4 regions of the Halomonas sp. WWR20 genome follow, and region 1 is predicted to be linked to each of the others. Evidence: predicted binding sites of a transcription regulator. Region 1 holds the regulator's gene; each other region holds the start of a gene.
The links. Region 1 encodes FNR, which switches genes on or off when oxygen is low (the NO sensors DNR and NnrR bind a similar motif). Its sites were predicted from a motif close to TTGATNTANATCAA; they were not measured.

Region 1 (4,547 bases):
CTGACGTACCGCCATCTCACTAACGGCCCGCGCCACGAGGTTTATCCGCCGCTGGCGCTCATGGATACCCGCTTCGCGGCGCACGATCTGGAAGAGGCGCTTGCGCAGGGCCACGCCAGCGGCCGCAGCCTGTCCGTGTATGTGCATGTTCCGTTTTGCCGCAGCGCCTGCTTCCATTGCGACCGCTATCCCATCCTCGACGGATCAGCACGGCTGACCGGCCCCTACCTGGCGAGCCTTGAGCGGGAAATGGCGCTGTTTGCCAAGCATTTGCGCCCTTCGCGCACGCTCACACAACTGTACTGGAGCGGTGGTACGCCGACGTTGCTGTCCCTGGATCAGATGAGCGCACTGGTCGACCAGCTCGACTTTCACTTCGGGCTTTCCAGCCTGCCGGATCGCGACTATGCCATCGATATCGATCCCCGCGAGACCAATGTCTTCACCTTGCGCCACCTGCAAGCGCTGGGCTTCAATCGCCTGAATCTCGGCGTACAGGATCTGAACCCGCAGGTACAGCGCGCCATCAACCGTATCCAGCCACGCCAACTGGTCGAGATCCTGATCGACGAAGCCATGCGTCTGGGCTTCCGCTCGCTGAATATCGACCTGACCCACGGTCTGCCTCACCAGACCCAAGGCAGCTTCCAGGCGACACTCGAACAAGTCATCGAGCTGATGCCAGCCCGAATTTCACTGCATGATTACGCCCATCAGCCGCAACGTGTCCGCCTGCAACGGCGCATCAATGGCGCCGACTTGCCCGGTGAGGAGGAAAAACTGGCGATTCTACGCGGCGCTCACGAAAGGCTCGGCGCAGCGAACTACCAGCATCTCGGTATGGGATACTTTGTCCGCCGCGACGACTCCTTGGCCATCGCCCAGCGAGGAGCTCGCCTCAAATGGACCCTCCAGGGGTTTAGCGCGCAGGCCGAGAGCGACTTGATAGGGCTGGGGGTCGCGGCCATCAGCCAAGTCGGGAATTACTGTACCCAGAACGCAACCTCTATCGACGAGTGGCAGCGCCACCTCGATACCTCTCACCTGGCGGTCGCCAGAGGAATGCAACTGAGTCTGGATCAACAACTCCGCCGCTACGCCATCGAGCGGCTGGTGTGTGACGGGGCCTTGGATTTCACCCAACTGAGTGAAACGTTCGGCGTCGATGCCACTGAGTACTTCGCAGACATCCTGTCTCGCCTGATCCACGCCGAACGCGACGGTTTGATCGAACGCGACGCCACACATCTGCGCGTCACGCCGCTGGGACGCTTGGCCATACGTTATCTGGCATCAACCTTCGTTGAACCGTTAGCGCCTGATATGTAACGTCATTCTCGCCTAATGTTTAGAATATAAAAATACAAAAAGTTGCACGGCGAATACAGCGCTTTTTTCCACTCCGGACTTCCGTCATAATGTCCATTAGCCGCCAATTCTGGAGGACATCATGCTAAGCCCGGTCGCCACATCACGACACGCTCGTTTGAATGAGACACGCTGCCAGACGTGCAGCCTGAGCTCGTTATGCCTGCCGTTGGCGCTGGCGCTCGAGGACATGAGCCAGTTCGACGCCATCATTCAGCGTCGCGCTCCTTTGAAGAAAGGTGAAGTTCTGTTCCGCCAGGGGACCCCCTTCATGAGCGTATATGCCGTACGCTCCGGAAGTCTCAAGCAGGTCACCACCGACAGTACCGGTGAGGAACAGCTGACCAACTTCTACCTGCCCAGCGAGCTGGTCGGTCTCGATGGCATCGATGAACAGAAGTATCTAGGGAGCGTCATCGCTCTTGAAACCACCACGGTCTGCGAGATTCCCTTCGACCGTCTGGATGTGCTCTCCGAAAAGCTTCCTCAATTGCGCAATCAGCTGTACCGCAGCATGAGCAAGGAGATGCGCGATGACCGACGCATGATGCGCCTATTGTCACGCAAGACCGCCGACGAGCGTCTGGCCAACTTCTTTACCACCCTGTCGATGCGGTTCAGACGGCGCGGCTACTCCCCCTACAGCTTTCGCCTGTCGATGTCACGCGCCGATATCGGCAACTATCTGGGCTTGGCGGTAGAAACCGTCAGTCGCATTCTGAGCCGTTTTCAGCAACAAGGCCTGGTTTCCGTTCAGGGCCGCGAGGTCCACGTTCTGGACCTCGATGCGCTGTCCGCCCTCGCCGAAGGCGAAGGTTGCCACTAAACACGATTTGACCATGGCGCCAGCTTTTTAGCCGGCGTCACGCATGCAATCTTCGTCCCCTCTTTCGGTGCCGACGGCATCACCCTCCGCCCTCCCAGACATTGTTGCATTCATGACAACAGTGATATGCCCTTTCATGCGTTTATCATATTATTTCAAAGCGTATAATTAGCTTCATACAGAAAGGCGCGAATACGTTCTGCTTCAAAAGCTTTCTCGTCTTGCTGGCTATCCACATGTTTAAGGAAGCTAATCATGCGATCTACATCATTTGCAGCGCTCTCCGCCCTGGTGCTTGCCGTCACTACCAGCACCGCGATGGCAGCCGTCGCACCGCAAAGCACTTTCGTAGAAAACGATCGTCATGCCGCCATGGCGCTGGCGTTCGCGGATGTCGGTAACCCGTTGGCCCGTACCATGAGCACCCATACCAGTGCCGCGCACACTTTTGCGCCGTCACTGACGTCTCAGGAGCCACGTAACGCTATTGCGCAAGCTTTCGAGGACGTCAACGAGCCATTGCTGGATATCGGCCCGACAGCCGAATAAGGCGTAACAGGCTGCCCTTGAGAATTATTGAGGACTACTCGTCAGCAGTCTCGATAATCGTAAAAAACCCGCTTAGGCGGGTTTTTTTGGGGTGTCGAGCAGGCCCGCAAAGCAATCTTAGCCTCCATGCCCGTACATGCTTGCAAAGCCGGGAATGCTGCGCTCCCAGACCGGAGGATCACCTACCACTTCTTTTAGGCAGTCCACAAAGCGTGCCGTCTTCAGCGGCAAATATTCACGATGGGGATAAACGATATGGATGTCGGGATAATCCATCAAGGGCAGTTGAGGCAGCAACGGCAACAGATCCCCCTTGGTGATTTCCTCATTGAATACGAAGCTCGACAGCACGCCGAAACACAATCCGTGGCGCATGGTACTGTAAACGGCCAGAGGATCATTGGAGCGTAACCGGGTATACAACGGTATCCTTTCCGTGCCCCCTTGAGGATTGGTATAGCGCACGCTGTCGAGCACCAGCCCGTCGCGCGAATAGATAGCCGCAGGCAGTTGCGCCAACTCCTCAATGGTTTTCGGCATGCCAAAGCGTTCGATAAAGGCCGGGCTGGCACACATGATAGGGCGATTGCGCGCGAGAGGACGTGCGATCAGGTTGGAGTCTTCAAGCGGTAACAAGCGTATCGCAAGATCGTAACCGCCGCCGATGATATCCACGGTGCGCTCTTCAAGTTGAAGTTCAACGTGCGTTTCGGGATAGCGTTCGAGAAATATGCGTACCGCCTTGTCCACATACAAGCGCCCGAAGTGGGTAGGGCAAGACACCTTGAGAGTGCCTTTCGGAGTTCCGTGGTAGGCACTGGCGACCTCTTCGGTTTCCTCGAGCGTCGCGCGCAGCAACAGGCTGCGCTGGTAGATTTCCCGACCGACATCGGTCAGCGACAGGCTACGCGTCGAACGGTTGAACAGACGTACCTGAAGGTCCTCTTCGAGGTGGCCAATCTGGCGGGAGATGACAGAGCGATTGACGTTTCGCCGGTCCGCCGCCTTGGTAAAGCTGCCCGCTTCGACGATGTCGAGTAACAGCAGCAGGCGAGATGCCCTGTCCATCGCTTCGATCCTCTTGCGGCCCGCTGCCCGTCCTACTGCGCCCTTCTGCCAGAACCATGACGTCGGCCGATGCGACACACGGCTTGACTATGCGACCTGCAACGCTGGCTAGGCCTGACGTAGCAGGTCGAATGCCTCGATGCGGCTGTCCAGCAATGCCGCCTGCTTGGCCTCCAGTCCCTCGAAGTCGAACAGGTTACGATCGGCAAGCTGCGATGGCGCCACGTTGGTCACCGCCTTGAACATGGTTTCCAGGCGTCCGGGGTGCTTTGTCTCCCAGTCGGCGAGCATCTCCTTGACCACCTGACGCTGCAGGTTGGGCTGCGAGCCGCACAGGTTGCAGGGAATGATGGGAAATTCCATGAGCCGGGCGAACTCGGCGATATCGGCTTCGCGGCAGTAGGCGAGCGGGCGGATGACGATATTCTTGCCATCATCGGAGAGCAGCTTGGGCGGCATCGCTTTCAGAGTGCCGCCGAAGAACATGTTGAGAAACAGCGTCTCGAGAATATCCTCGCGGTGATGGCCAAGCGCCACCTTGTTGGCGCCGATCTCCTCGGCGAAACCGTACAGCGAGCCGCGCCGCAACCTTGAGCACAACGCGCAGGTGGTCTTGCCCTCGGGCGTCTTCTCCTTGACCACCGAATAGGTATCCCGCTCGAGGATATGGTAGGGCACGTCCAAACGTTCGAGGTACTCGGGCAACACATGCTCGGGAAACCCCGGCTGCTTCTGG
Region 2 (4,547 bases), 260 kb from region 1:
GTGGTGGACATGCGAAAGTCGATGGTCACCATCAGATCGAGCTTGCCGGCCGGCGCCTCCTCGTGCCAGGCCACCTCGTCGGGGCGCTCGTAGCCGTTGCGCGCATCATCGGTGCCGACCACACCGTGCAGCGAGCCGATGAGGTGCTTGAGGAAGTACTCATGGCCCTTGCCGCTCGCCCCCAGCACGTTGGAACGCCAGAAGAACATGTTGCGCGGCCAGTTCTTGGGATTGTCCGGGTCGTGGCAGGCCATCTTGAGCTCACCGGACTTGAGCGCCTCGGGAACGGCCTTGAGCGGGTCGGCGCCACGCTCGACGAACTGGCGGCCGATTTCGATGGGATTGCTCTGCAGCTGCGGCGCGCTGGGCAGCCAACCCATGCGTTCGGCACGCACGTTGTAGTCGATCATCGCCCCCGACCAGTCGCCGACCGGTGCCGTCGGCGACAGGATGTCGGAGATTTTCAACGACTCGTAGCGCCACTGGTCGGTATGCGCATAGAAGAAGCTGGTGCCGTTCATGTGGCGCGTCGGCCGCAGCCAGTCGCTGGCGAAAGCCAGCGGCTGCCAGCCGGTCTGCGGACGCAGCTTCTCCTGGCCAACGTAGTGCGCCCAGCCGCCGCCACTTTGGCCAATACAGCCGCACATGGTGAGCAGTGCGATGATGCCGCGATAGCTCATGTCCATGTGGTACCAGTGGTTGAGGCCGGCGCCGACGATGACCATCGAGCGGCCGTTGGTCTTCTCGGCGTTGGTGGCGAACTCGCGCGCCACCTGGATGATCGCATCGCGCGGCACACCGCAGACCTTCTCGGCCCAGGCTGGTGTGAACGGGAGGTTGTCGTCGTAGCTGGCGGCGACGTTATCGCCGCCGAGGCCGCGATCGATGCCATAGTTGGCCAGGAACAGGTCATAGGTGGAGGCGACGTAGGCCTTGCCGTCCACCAGATCCAGTGCCTTCACCGGCACGTTTCGCATCAGGATCTCGTCATGCTCGGTGGCGACGAAGGTCTCCGGCGCCACCGTGCCGAAATACGGGAAGGCAACGGCAACGACGTCATCGCTTTTCTCCGCCAGGCTGAGCCCGAGGTGCACCTCTCGGCCCCGGCCGTCCTTCTCCTCCAGGTTCCACTTGCCTTCCTCGCCCCAGCGGTAGCCGGAACTACCCAGCGGGCATACGACCCTGCCGCTGATCTCGTCAAACGCGACCGGTTTCCAATCGGGATTATTGGTCTCGCCGAGTGCGCCCTCGAAATCGGCGGCACGAACCAGACGATCGGGAATCATGCGACCGTCGCGTTCGACCAGCTTCACCAGGAAGGGCATGTCGGTAAAGCGGCGGGCGTAGTCGTCGAAGTAGGGGACCTGGCGGTCGACGTGGTATTCGCGCAGCACCACGTGACCCAGCGCCAAAGCGAGTGCGGCGTCGGTACCCTGCTTGGGGTGCAGCCAGATATCGCCGAACTTGGAAGCCTCGGAGTAATCCGGCGAAACTACAGCACTCTTGGTGCCCTTGTAGCGAACCTCGGTGTAGAAATGCGCGTCCGGCGAGCGGGTCTGGGGGATGTTGGAGCCCCACACCAGCAGGAAACCCGAGTTGTACCAGTCCGCCGACTCCGGCACGTCGGTCTGCTCGCCCCAGGTTTGCGGCGAGGATGGCGGCAAATCGCAATACCAGTCGTAGAAGCTCAGGACGGTACCACCGATCAGGCTCAGATAGCGGGTACCGGAGGCATAGGAGACCATGGACATGGCCGGGATCGGCGAAAAGCCGGCGATGCGGTCGGGGCCATACTCCTTGATGGTATAGGCGTTGGCAGCGGCAATGAGCTCGTTGACCTCCTCCCAGTCGGCGCGGATGAAACCGCCGCGGCCACGCCGTGACACCCAACTGGAGCGCGTTTCGGGGTTCTGCACCAGATGACGCCAGGCCGCCACCGGCGACTTGGTCTCGCGTGCCTCGCGCCACGCCCGCAGCAGCCGCGCACGAACGAGTGGGTATTTGACGCGTGTACCCGAGTAGAGATACCAACTGTAGCTGGCGCCACGCGGACAACCGCGTGGCTCGTGATTAGGCAGATCGGGACGGGTGCGCGGATAGTCGGTCTGTTGCGTCTCCCACGTGACGATGCCTCCCTTAACGTAGATCTTCCAGGAGCAGGAGCCTGTACAGTTCACGCCATGAGTCGAACGTACGATCTTGTCCGATGCCCAGCGCTTGCGGTAAGCATCTTCCCACTCACGAGACTCATCGGTTGTAATTCCGTGCCCATCCGAGAATCGATCCTGGCGGCGGCGAAAGTATGTCAGGCGGTCAAGAAAATGGCTCATCGATCCGTCCCTAAGTTCTGGGCCTGTGGTGCACTTCACTTATTCAAAGCTGGTATCGCCTCGGTGAGAAGTCAAAGCCCCTGCAGTAGGAGTAGAGCGGTTTTGGAAAAAGCCTAATTGTCCAGACTAGGCTCGCAACTTATTGTATTGCCTGATAAATTCCTGTCGTTGGTTGCCACCTTGGAAAGGAAAGTTGCGACAAAAGCCAGTAAACTGCACCTTATGCATTCTCTTTCGGTTGATCTGAGTCAAGGGTTTGCTGGCTAAGGGGCGCAATAGTGATTACCACAGTGTCAGGGTATGCATGGGCCCTGGCGAAGATAATTTGTAATAACCTTGAAGACCCTATGGTGTAAGTTGGGTTAACAATATGTCAGAGCCTCTGAACATTAAATGGCGCAGAAGCCTCATGATTACAATGCGGGATACGCAATCTGAATATGCAACGTGAAACTGCAATACGTTATGCAATATCCGTTAAGAACCTCGGAAAGCATTCTACTTATGAATTTTTTTCGAGAAGTTGGATTTAAGATAACCAGTATTCGCTCCGAACTGATGGTTAAGCTATTTGGCAAGCGCTAGTTTTGTTCCCATGGGAGATACGTATGACCCTACCCTCGAATACCTTGGACTCCATACTGGAAGCCAACCCACTCGCCACGGTCTATGCCGATCGCACGGGTCTTATCCGGTATTGGAATCAAGTTGCGGAGCAGATTTTTGGATACACCGCTGAGCAGGCGCTCGGGCAAAGCCTCGACCTGATTATTCCTGAAAAACTACGTGCGGCACACTGGCATGGTTTCGAGCAGGCGATGGGCTCGGGCGTGGCTCGCCTGGGAGGCCAGTTCGTTCGGACTCGGGCACAGACGGCGGCTGGCCAGGCCTGTTACGTCGAGGTAAGTTTCGCTCTAATCGCGGATGATAGCGGGAGAGTGGTCGGTGCAGCGGCCTTTTGTCGGCCGACCGAATAGTCGGTTCAGACCAATCGAATCCTACCCTGGCGGTAGGCTTGGTCCCCGGCTGATCCTAGGCTTTATCCGAAAAGTGCCTGCGCTCGACCATGCGGCGTTAAAATTGACTCAAAATACTCATTTACAACCCGTAAACTCCGTCTTTTCGCCAATTTTTGTCTTGCCTGGCCATCGCTCGTCGACTTTTCAGACGAAGCCTAGCCAGTCTGCCAACCGTCGAATCACTACCCGGCCGGTGGAGGTCGGCGGCCGCAAGCTCGAAGTCGGCGAGCGGTCAGAGCGGCTTATCCAGCAATTGGATTCGCGGTGCTGCCGATGTGGGCCGAGAAAACGGCAGGTGCTTGCTGTATTGGCGGAAACGTTAGGTGGGGTTGGGGTATATACAATATTGATCAGAAAAGGGGACGTATCGTCCCCTTTCGCTTTGCATCTAATAGGTAGCTTACTGGGGCCGATGCTTGCTCGTTTCGGCTTTTGCGCCGGCAGGAGGACCGAAGCCGAAGTAGCCTGCGACTAGGGCGTTGAGAATATGGAGCCAGATATCGTTGCCATACAGTGGCGTGAGTCCAAACAGCGTGTTGGTGGCGGGAATTAACCCGAGAATGGCCAGCAGGGCGAACAGTACCGCGTTGGCCTTTGCGTAAACCACGGCCGCCGAAAAGCTCTTCGCAGCGACAATTCCCCAAATACCCACCGCCAAGTGCACCAGGTTATGCAGGAAGTTGACCGGGAACAGGCCGAGCAACCTGCCGTGTCCAGCGTCAACTGCCAGTTCACCCGTCATGTCGGGCATGGTGACAAGGCCGGGGATAAAACCCAGTATCCCGACGAGGGTATAAATAATCCCGAAGATAAGCGCAAACTTCTTGACCATAAGGCCTCCTGTTCCGTTTGGATTAAGCGTCAATGCCTGGGTTCGTTAAGTACGCTATGGCAAGAATCTCAGTCTGCCGTGAGCTCAGGCCATTCCTTGATGCGTAGACGAAAGCCGATATTTCGCCTGAGTAAGAGTAGAAGGTTCATGCGAACTTGGGGAGGCTATTACCGCTCCGTCGGGTTGAAAACATTAAAATATCGACGATACGGCTTGGCGCGGACCGTGGTGAGCGTGGCCTGAATGGTTAAGGTGGGAAGAGTGTGCGGATTTTATCCGTGGTTAAAGTGACGTAGCACATGTGTCAGCTACGCTGAATATACTATGGGATATCCCATCGTTTCGGCCCGTATGGCCTTGATTTAT
Region 3 (4,547 bases), on a different contig from region 1:
TCAGCTCAAGTCCCTCGAGGCTGAAACGTCCCGCCTGATATGCCGCCAGGCCGCGCATGTAATAGGCATAGTCCACCTGAGGGTGGTCGGGCTGCAGACGGATGAAGCGGCTGGCGGCGGCGCGTGCAGCCTCCCAGTTCTCGACCTGATAGTAAGCGTAGATGAGTTCCAACTGGGCCTGCTCGGCATAACGGCCGAACGGGAAGCGCGTGTCGAGGGCCTCGAGCTGCTCCACGGCGGTGGTGTAGCGTCCGGCGTCCAGCGCAGTCTGGGCCTGTTGATAGAGATCCTGCTCCTGCAGGTCGGGCGCAGGCTCATTGCTGGCACAGCCGGCAAGCAGCGCACTGGCGAGCACCAGCGCGCCAAGGGAAGAGAGTCGCATCGTCATCCTCGTGTCAAACATTCCAAGACGGCCATACCGGCAGCGTTCCCGATGTGAACGGCCCCCGACGGTATTATGAAAAAACGTGCCGCTGGCCTGTCTCAAGGCCCGCGAGGGAAACCCGTCGTTCAGGGGCAGCGTCACATGCAGCAGGCTGCTACAATCCGCCAAATTCGACCCACTATAAAGCAAACGCCCGCGTCGGCGAAATGGGACAGATTCTCTCCTATGCCAGATATCCTGCACCGCGTTGAACGCATCCCCGATTCCATGCTGGGCATGCGCTTGGACCAGGCGGCCGCCGAATTGTTCGCGGAGTTCTCCCGTGAGCGTCTCAAGAGCTGGATCAACCAGGGGGCGCTGACTCTCGATGGCGGCCAGGCGCGGCCCAAGGACAAGGTCTTTGGTGGCGAACAGCTGATCCTCGATGCGGTGCTGGAGGAGAGCGAACGCTGGGAGCCCCAGGCCATCGATCTGGATATCGTTTACGAAGACGACCATGTGCTGGTGATCAACAAGCCGGTGGGGTTGGTGGTGCATCCTGCCGCGGGCAACCCCGACGGCACGCTGCTCAATGCCGTATTGCATCATTGCGCCGCACTGGCCGCCGTGCCGCGGGCGGGTATCGTGCACCGACTCGACAAGGACACGTCGGGATTGATGGTGGTGGCCAAGACGCTGGCGGCGCAGACCGCGCTGGTCGAACAGCTCCAGGCCCGCACCGTGTCCCGCGAGTATGACGCCATCGTCATCGGTGTGATGACCTCGGGCGGCACCGTCGACGCGCCGATTGGCCGCCACCCCAAGGACCGCAAGCGTCAGGCGGTGACGGCCTCGGGTAAGCCGGCCGTGACGCACTACCGGGTGGTGGAGCGCTTTCGTGGCCATACCTACGTGCGGTGTCGGTTGGAGACGGGGCGCACCCATCAGATCCGCGTGCATCTGGCGCACAAGCGATTCCCGCTGATCGGCGATGCGCTTTACGCCGGGCGTCTCAAGGTGCCGGCGGGAGCCTCGCAGACGTTGAAGGAGATCCTGCGCGAGTTTCCGCGCCAGGCTCTGCATGCGCGCAAGCTGGCCTTCATTCATCCGGCGAGTGGGGAGCGGGTGGAATTCCAGGCGGGCTTGCCGGATGATCTGCTGATGCTGCTCGACTACCTGCGTGACGATAGCGAGGCGCGAAAATGAGTGCACAACCGAGCCTGATTCTACCCGACTGGCCGGCGCCGAGTACGGTGGGAGCCTTCGTCACCACCCGTGAAACGGGGCCCAGCCAAGGCGATTTCGCGGCGTTCAATCCGGCCTCGCATGTCGGTGACGACGCCGCAAGCGTGGCGCGCTGCCGGGAGCTACTGACCCAGCAGCTCGATGACGAGCGGCCGTTGCTGTGGCTCGATCAAGTGCATGGCGCAAGGGTACAGCAGAGCTATCAGGCCACGACGCCCCCGGCCGATGCTGCAGTGGCGTTCGATAAGCAGTATGCCTGCGTGGTCCTGACCGCCGACTGCCTGCCGGTGTTGCTGTGTGATCGCCGGGGCTCACGAGTGGGCATCGCTCATGCCGGCTGGCGCGGTCTGGCGGGCGGGGTGGTCGAGGCCAGTGTGGCGGCGTTGGGCTGCGAGCCGCAGCACCTCATGGCCTGGCTGGGGCCGGCCATTTCCAATGCCCAGTTCGAAGTCGGTGCCGAGGTCTATGACGCCTTCGTCGCGGTCCAGAAAGAGGCGGCCAGCGCCTTCGAACCCAGCCCCTATCGGCTTGGGCACTACATGGCCGATCTTTACCGCCTGGCGCGCCTGCGCCTGGAGCGTTTGGGAGTGGGGCATATCAGTGGCGGACATTTCTGCACCGCCAGCGAACCGCGCTTCTACTCCCATCGGCGCGATGACGGCAGAACCGGGCGGATGGCCAGCGTGATCTGGTTGCGCTGAGATCCCGCGTTCACGGTCTGCTGCGCGTCGGCCGGCCCTGACTGATCAGACGGGTACGCCCGTCATGGCTTGCGTTGCGTCAAGGTGCGTGAGTTTTCCACGCGTCCCGCCTTGAAAGTCCCCCAACATACCTCCATTTTTGTGTCAATGCTAAATGACCGGGCCGGCGCGTCCGAACGCCGCCGTGCCCCAAGGGAGGAATTCGATGCGAATCGATAAAATGACCAGCAAGCTGCAGAACGCGCTCGCCGACGCTCAGTCGTTGGCGGTGGGGCGCAGTCACGGACAGCTGGATCCCGGACACGTGCTGCTGGCACTGCTCGACGCCCAAGACAGCGGGCTCAAGGGACTGATTCAGAAAGCCGGCGGTGACCTTGGTCAGTTGCGCAGCGGTCTGGATGAGTATCTCAGCAATTTGCCCGTGATTGGCCAGTTCGACGGCAATGTTCAGATGTCGCAGGATCTGGCGAGGCTGTTCAACCTCGCCGATCGCGAGGCCCAGGCGCGGGGCGATCAATACATCGCCAGTGAGCTGGTATTGCTGGCGGCGCTGGAAATGAACCACGCGGTGACCAAGGTGCTGACCCGGGCCGGGTTGACTCGCAAGGCGGTTGTCACGGCCATCGACAGCCTGCGGGGCGGCGCCAGTGTCAACGACGCCGGTGCCGAGGAGAACCGCGAGGCGTTGGATAAATACACCACCGACCTGACTGCACGGGCCGCCGACGGCAAGCTCGATCCGGTGATCGGCCGTGACGACGAGATCCGTCGCACGATCCAAGTCCTGCAGCGGCGCACCAAGAACAACCCGGTGCTGATCGGCGAGCCCGGGGTGGGCAAGACCGCCATCGTCGAAGGGCTCGCTCAGCGCATCATCAACGGCGAGGTGCCCGAGGGGCTCAAGGACAAACGCGTCCTGGCACTCGACATGGGCTCGTTGCTGGCCGGGGCCAAGTTTCGCGGCGAGTTCGAGGAGCGCTTGAAGGCGGTGTTGAACGAGCTCTCCAAGGAGGAGGGCCGGGTGATCCTGTTCATCGACGAGCTGCACACCATGGTCGGCGCCGGCAAGGCCGAGGGCGCCATGGATGCCGGCAACATGTTGAAGCCGGCCTTGGCGCGCGGCGAGCTGCACTGCGTGGGCGCGACCACGCTCAACGAGTATCGTCAGTACATCGAGAAGGATGCTGCGCTGGAGCGCCGTTTCCAGAAGGTGCTGGTCGACGAGCCGAGCGAGGAGGACACCATCGCCATCCTGCGTGGCTTGAAGGAGCGCTACGAGGTGCACCACGGTGTCGATATCACTGACTCGGCGATCATTGCCGCGGCCAAGCTGTCGACTCGTTATATCACCGACCGCCAGCTGCCCGACAAGGCCATCGATCTGATCGACGAGGCGGCGTCGCGCATTCGCATGGAACTGGATTCCAAGCCCGAGGAGATGGACCGCCTCGACCGACGCTTGATTCAGCTCAAGATGGAGCGTGAGGCGCTCAAGAAGGAAACCGACGAGGCGTCGCGCAAGCGTCTGGAGAGCCTTGAGGAGCAGATTAGCGAACTTTCCCGCGAGTATGCGGATCTCGAAGAAGTGTGGAAGTCTGAGAAAGCCAGCATTCAGGGCGCGGCGCAGTACAAGGCCGACCTCGAACAGGCACGTATCGATCTCGAGGCAGCACGCCGCCAGGGTGATCTGGGGCGCATGTCCGAGCTGCAATATGGGGTGATTCCCAACCTCGAGAAAAAGATCGCCGAGGCGGGAGAGAGCGATGAGGCCGATACCTCGCGCCATCAGCTGCTGCGCTCCAACGTTACCGAAGAGGAGATCGCCGAGGTCGTGTCGCGCTGGACCGGCATTCCGGTGGCCAAGATGCTCGAGGGGGAACGGGACAAGCTGCTGCGCATGGAGGAGGCGCTGCATGAGCGAGTGATCGGGCAGGACGAGGCAGTGACCGCGGTGGCCAATGCGGTGCGCCGTTCGCGCGCAGGGCTGGCCGATCCCAATCGTCCCAATGGCTCGTTCCTGTTCCTGGGCCCGACCGGGGTGGGCAAGACCGAGCTGTGCAAGTCGCTGGCCAATTTCCTCTTCGATACCGAGGAAGCCATGGTCCGCATCGACATGTCGGAATTCATGGAGAAGCATTCCGTGGCCCGGCTGATCGGTGCGCCTCCCGGCTATGTCGGCTATGAGGAGGGGGGCTATCTGACCGAGGCGGTGCGCCGCAAACCGTATTCGGTGCTGC
Region 4 (4,547 bases), on a different contig from region 1:
GGCCGCGGCGAATTCTCGGTCAAGCAGCAGCCGGAGCCGGAAGGTGAAGTTCCCACTCTCGGCAAGGCACGCCCGGGTTCAGGCGCCCAGAAAGAACAGATGTAAAACAACATTTTTTCGTGCCCGAGCGAACAAGCCGGCGGTATTCCGTCGGCTTTTTCATGTCTGCGGGGGTGGGCTGGCAAGTATTGAAGGGATTGTTCAAAGCCCCGCTTGGCTGTTTGTCGAAAGTGTTCCACGCTGAGAGTGCGACGAATCGAGTGGAAATGCGACAAGCTTTCGGAGGTAAACATGGCACAACTTCCGTTTACCAATCGTGTCGAAGCCGGACAGGCTTTGGCACAGCAAGTTCAGAGCTTCCTCGACCTCGACAACCCGCTCGTGCTGGGGTTGCCGCGAGGCGGTGTGCCGGTGGCCGCCCAGATTGCCAAGGCGTTCGATGCCCCGCTTGACGTGATGATCGTGCGCAAGCTTGGGGTTCCCGGTCAGGAAGAGGTGGCGATGGGCGCCATCGCCAGTGGTGGCGTCACGTTCATGAATCATCCGCTGATCACACGTCTGGGTATCGCTCCCGACGACGTACAGCGTATCACCCTCAGCGAGACCCGTGAGCTGGAGCGCCGCGAGCGAACCTATCGTGGCGAGCGTCCCTATCCCGACCTGCGCGACCGTCAGGTCATCCTGGTCGACGACGGCATCGCCACCGGCGCCAGCATGCGCGCGGCGGTACAGGCGCTACAGAAATTGGGCGCTCGCGAATGCATTGTCGCGGTACCGGTGGCGCCTCCTGACACGGCGGCCGAATTGGAAAGCGAAGTCGATGCCCTGGTGTGTCTGGCCACGCCCGAGTCCTTCGGCGGCGTGGGACAGTGGTATGAAGATTTCAACCAGACCAGCGACGAGGAAGTCATAGAGTGTCTCGCGGCGTCGCTCGGCCAGAAGTGATATGGGCGCGGGAAGCACTCACCTGCATCGGGCACGAAGGATGGCGCAATGCGCCCTCCATCCCGTCGAGCAGTCGTATCAGTCGGGGCCTGGTCGGTAAACCAGGCCCCGCTGTCAGCTCATCATGTCGAGTACCACACGTCCCTCGATCTGACCGCGATAGAGACGTTCGAGTACGGCATTGATGTTTTCCAGTCTGTCGGTGGAAACCGTGGCCTTGACCTTGCCTTCGCTGGCGAAGTCCAGTGCTTCCTGCAGATCGCTGCGCGTGCCCACGATGGAGCCCCGCACCGTGATGCCATTGAGCACCATATCGAAGATCGGCAGTGGAAAATCCCCGGGCGGCAGACCATTGAGCGAGACGGTACCCCCGCGGCGTACCATCCCCAGCGACTGCTCGAAGGCCTTGGGCGAGACTGCGGTGACCAGCACGCCGTGTGCCCCACCGATGGCTTTCTTCAGATACGCCGCGGGATCGGTGTGCAGCGCGTTGACGGTAACGCTCGCGCCGAGGCGCTCGGCCAGCGCCAGCTTGCTGTCGTCGATGTCCACCGCCGCCACGTTCAGCCCCATGGCCTTGGCGTATTGTACTGCCATGTGCCCCAACCCGCCGATGCCGGAAATCACCACCCACTGGCCGGGGCGGGTATCGGTCATCTTCAGCCCCTTGTAGACGGTGACGCCAGCGCAAAGCACCGGCGCGATATCGACAAAACCGATGTTGTCCGGCAGACGTCCCACATAGTCGGCCTGCGCCAGGGTATAGTCGGCGAAACCGCCATTGACCGAATAGCCGGTGTTCCGCTGCGTTTCGCACAGCGTCTCCCAGCCGCCGAGACAATGCTCGCAATGGCCGCAGGCCGAGTACAGCCAAGGGATGCCGACGCGATCCCCTTCCTTGACGTGGGTCGCCCCTGCTCCCACCGCCGCCACATGGCCTACACCTTCATGGCCGGGAATGAAAGGCGGCGCAGGCTTGACCGGCCAGTCGCCGTGCGCAGCATGCAAATCGGTATGACACACGCCCGAAGCGGCGATCCTGACCAGCACTTCACCCGGCCCGGGACGCGGCACCGCCACCTCTTCTATCGCCAGCGGCTGCTTGAAGGCCCTTACCACGGCCGCTCTCATCGTCTTGTCCATATCGCATCTCCCGCTCTGGCAGCCCGCGGGCCGCCGTTGTTGCCAAGACCATCATGCAAGCATAATGGCCCGGCGACGCGGTGGAGCATTGACCGGGATCAAGCGCATCTCTTGCGACGAGAAAATCCCTACGGGCGATGACAGCGAGATACCGACCGATGCCGACTATTCGAGAATCTCGATGCAATCATTCAGGGCGAGGCGGCCTTCGTTCTCCGCGATCAGGTTCTGGCCGAAATAGACCTTGCCCTTCTCGCCGCGGCGATACTTGGCCAGGGTCTTCAACGGTTCGCGACTGGTCTTGAACCGCCCTGTCGCCGGGTCGACGGTGACCATTGCGCAGCGCGAGCAGGGCGCGGCGACGCGGAACACCACCTCGCCGATGCGAATCCGTTGCCATTGATCCTCTTCGAAGGCCTGCGTGCCGCTCGCTACCAGATTGGGACGAAACTGCGTCATGACGTGCGTGTCCGCCGTGCGAGAGTTGAGATCTTCAAGCGAAGCCTCGGAGATCAACATCAAGGGATAACCGTCGGCGAAACTCACCCGCTTGTCGATCGCCTCGCGGTAGCGGGCGGAGCGTTCGCCCAGCCACAGCAGCCGCACCGGCTCGCCCGCAGCGTCAGAGAACCAGGCATCCAGTTCTGCGGTGGTGGTCAGCGCCGCAAAGCGATCGGCCCAGACCTCGGTGGTGAAGGGCTCGGCACTGAACTCGGCGGGGATTACCGCCATGTCGGGCAGAGTGTCGTGCCGTAGACGGAGCCCGTCTGCCATGAGACTGGCCCGGACTCGCTGCAGTTGCGGATGTGTACGCGCAGTGACGAAGGTGCCGTCCGGCTTGGCCAGCATGTAGCGGCGATCGCCCACCAGCCCCTCCTCGCGAACTTGGCCTGCGTCGACCGCAAGGCCCGCGGTGGATTTGATGGGATAGAGGTGAATGGCCGACAGGCTGGGCATGGGAGAACTCCTGAATGGTTCGAAGCGTAAGCGTAGCGTGATACTTGCGTATTCTCGCATGGATTCTTTAGCTTGGCTCGGTAGTACATAATCCGACGTTTCGGTGACACCAGGATGATTATTAGCTTGCAAACGGTAGACTCGCCCCCCACATAGACAGTCTCCATTCAGCAATCCGGATGACATCATGGCCCGACTGTTTGAACCGCTGACGCTGCGTCAACTGACCCTGCCCAACCGCATCGTGGTCTCCCCCATGTGCCAGTATTCGGCCCGCGACGGCCTGGCCAACGACTGGCACCTGGTCCATCTCGGCAGCCGTGCCAGCGGCGGGGCCGGGCTCGTGATGGTGGAAGCGACCGCGGTAGTGCCCGAGGGCCGCATCAGTCCCCAGGATCTGGGCATCTGGTCGGACGATCACCTCGCACCCCTGGCGCGAATTACCCGCTTCATCGAGAGCCAGGGGGCGGTGCCGGCGATTCAGCTCGCCCACGCCGGGCGCAAGGCCAGCACTTGGCGCCCCTGGGAGGACAAGACCGGCAGCGTGCCCGAAAGCGAAGGCGGCTGGCCGACCGTGGCGCCCTCGGCGATTGCCTTCGACAGCGACCACACCCCCCCGAAGACACTCTCCCGCGAGGAGATTCAGGGCGTCATCGATGCCTTCGTGCGCGCCGCCGAACGCTCGCTCGAGGCCGGCTTCAAGGTCGCCGAGATCCATGCCGCGCATGGCTACCTGCTGCATCAGTTTCTCTCGCCGCTAAGCAATCAGCGCGAGGACGCCTATGGCGGTAGCTTCGACAATCGCGCCCGGCTGCTGCTCGAGGTCACCGAGGCGGTGCGCCGCGTATGGCCTGACGAATGGCCGCTGTTCGTGCGTCTGTCGGCCACCGATTGGGAAGAAGGCGGCTGGAACATCGAAGAGACCGTGCAGCTCGCCCAGCATCTCAAAGCGCTGGGTGTCGACCTGATCGACGTTTCCTCCGGCGGCACCACGCCCACCGCGCGCATTCCCGTCGGGCCGGGTTACCAGACCGCCTTCGCCGAGCGGGTACGTCGCGAGGCGGATATCGCCACCAGCGCAGTGGGCATGATCACCAGCGCCGAGCAGGCCGAGCACATCCTGCATACCGGCCAGGCCGATGTGGTCATGCTGGCACGCGAACTGCTACGCGACCCGTACTGGCCACTGCATGCCGCCCAGACACTGCGCCACGAGGTGCCCTGGCCCGCCCAGTATGCGCGTGCGGCACACCGCAATACGCCGATCCATGTCGCCAACCTCATTGATGATTAAGGCAATTTAATCGGGTTGGCGGTGCGGCGTATCATAGAGCCCGGCTACTGTCAGAAGCGTCTATCTCCAGCAGGCGACCCTTGATGGCCCGGCGCGATGGCCGGGCCAGGTGTCAATGGGAATGGCTGTCGGATTCGTCGTGTTCCTGCTGATCCTTGCCGTCATGTGACGCTTCTTTCCGTTGTTTCTCTTGCAGGGCTTTATTCTT

Region 2: ACW4DH_RS10615 (nitrate reductase subunit alpha) is a predicted target of FNR. The motif match lies at 2,569-2,582, and genes of this name have one in related genera.
Region 3: clpB (ATP-dependent chaperone ClpB) is a predicted target of FNR. The motif match lies at 2,380-2,393, and genes of this name have one in related genera.
Region 4: adhP (alcohol dehydrogenase AdhP) is a predicted target of FNR. The motif match lies at 2,177-2,190, and genes of this name have one in related genera.

Annotation. Positions count from the first base shown of each region.
Region 1 is NZ_JBTRHR010000005.1:291,964-296,510, reverse strand. Features, by position in the region: gene hemN (oxygen-independent coproporphyrinogen III oxidase) at 1-1,329, shown strand, start outside; gene fnr (fumarate/nitrate reduction transcriptional regulator Fnr) at 1,451-2,194, shown strand; gene ACW4DH_RS11810 (hypothetical protein) at 2,450-2,743, shown strand; gene ACW4DH_RS11805 (LysR family transcriptional regulator) at 2,861-3,811, opposite strand; gene ttcA (tRNA 2-thiocytidine(32) synthetase TtcA) at 3,920-4,547, opposite strand, start outside.
Region 2 is NZ_JBTRHR010000005.1:27,621-32,167, forward strand. Features, by position in the region: gene ACW4DH_RS10615 (nitrate reductase subunit alpha) at 1-2,330, opposite strand, end outside; gene ACW4DH_RS10620 (PAS domain-containing protein) at 2,939-3,307, shown strand; gene ACW4DH_RS10625 (DUF4383 domain-containing protein) at 3,750-4,181, opposite strand.
Region 3 is NZ_JBTRHR010000011.1:83,831-88,377, forward strand. Features, by position in the region: gene ACW4DH_RS17165 (outer membrane protein assembly factor BamD) at 1-382, opposite strand, end outside; gene rluD (23S rRNA pseudouridine(1911/1915/1917) synthase RluD) at 611-1,570, shown strand; gene pgeF (peptidoglycan editing factor PgeF) at 1,567-2,310, shown strand; gene clpB (ATP-dependent chaperone ClpB) at 2,516-4,547, shown strand, end outside.
Region 4 is NZ_JBTRHR010000004.1:181,789-186,335, forward strand. Features, by position in the region: gene ACW4DH_RS09340 (manganese catalase family protein) at 1-105, shown strand, start outside; gene ACW4DH_RS09345 (phosphoribosyltransferase) at 292-945, shown strand; gene adhP (alcohol dehydrogenase AdhP) at 1,060-2,088, opposite strand; gene ACW4DH_RS09355 (MOSC domain-containing protein) at 2,254-3,045, opposite strand; gene ACW4DH_RS09360 (NADH:flavin oxidoreductase/NADH oxidase) at 3,233-4,339, shown strand; gene ACW4DH_RS09365 (hypothetical protein) at 4,452-4,547, opposite strand, start outside.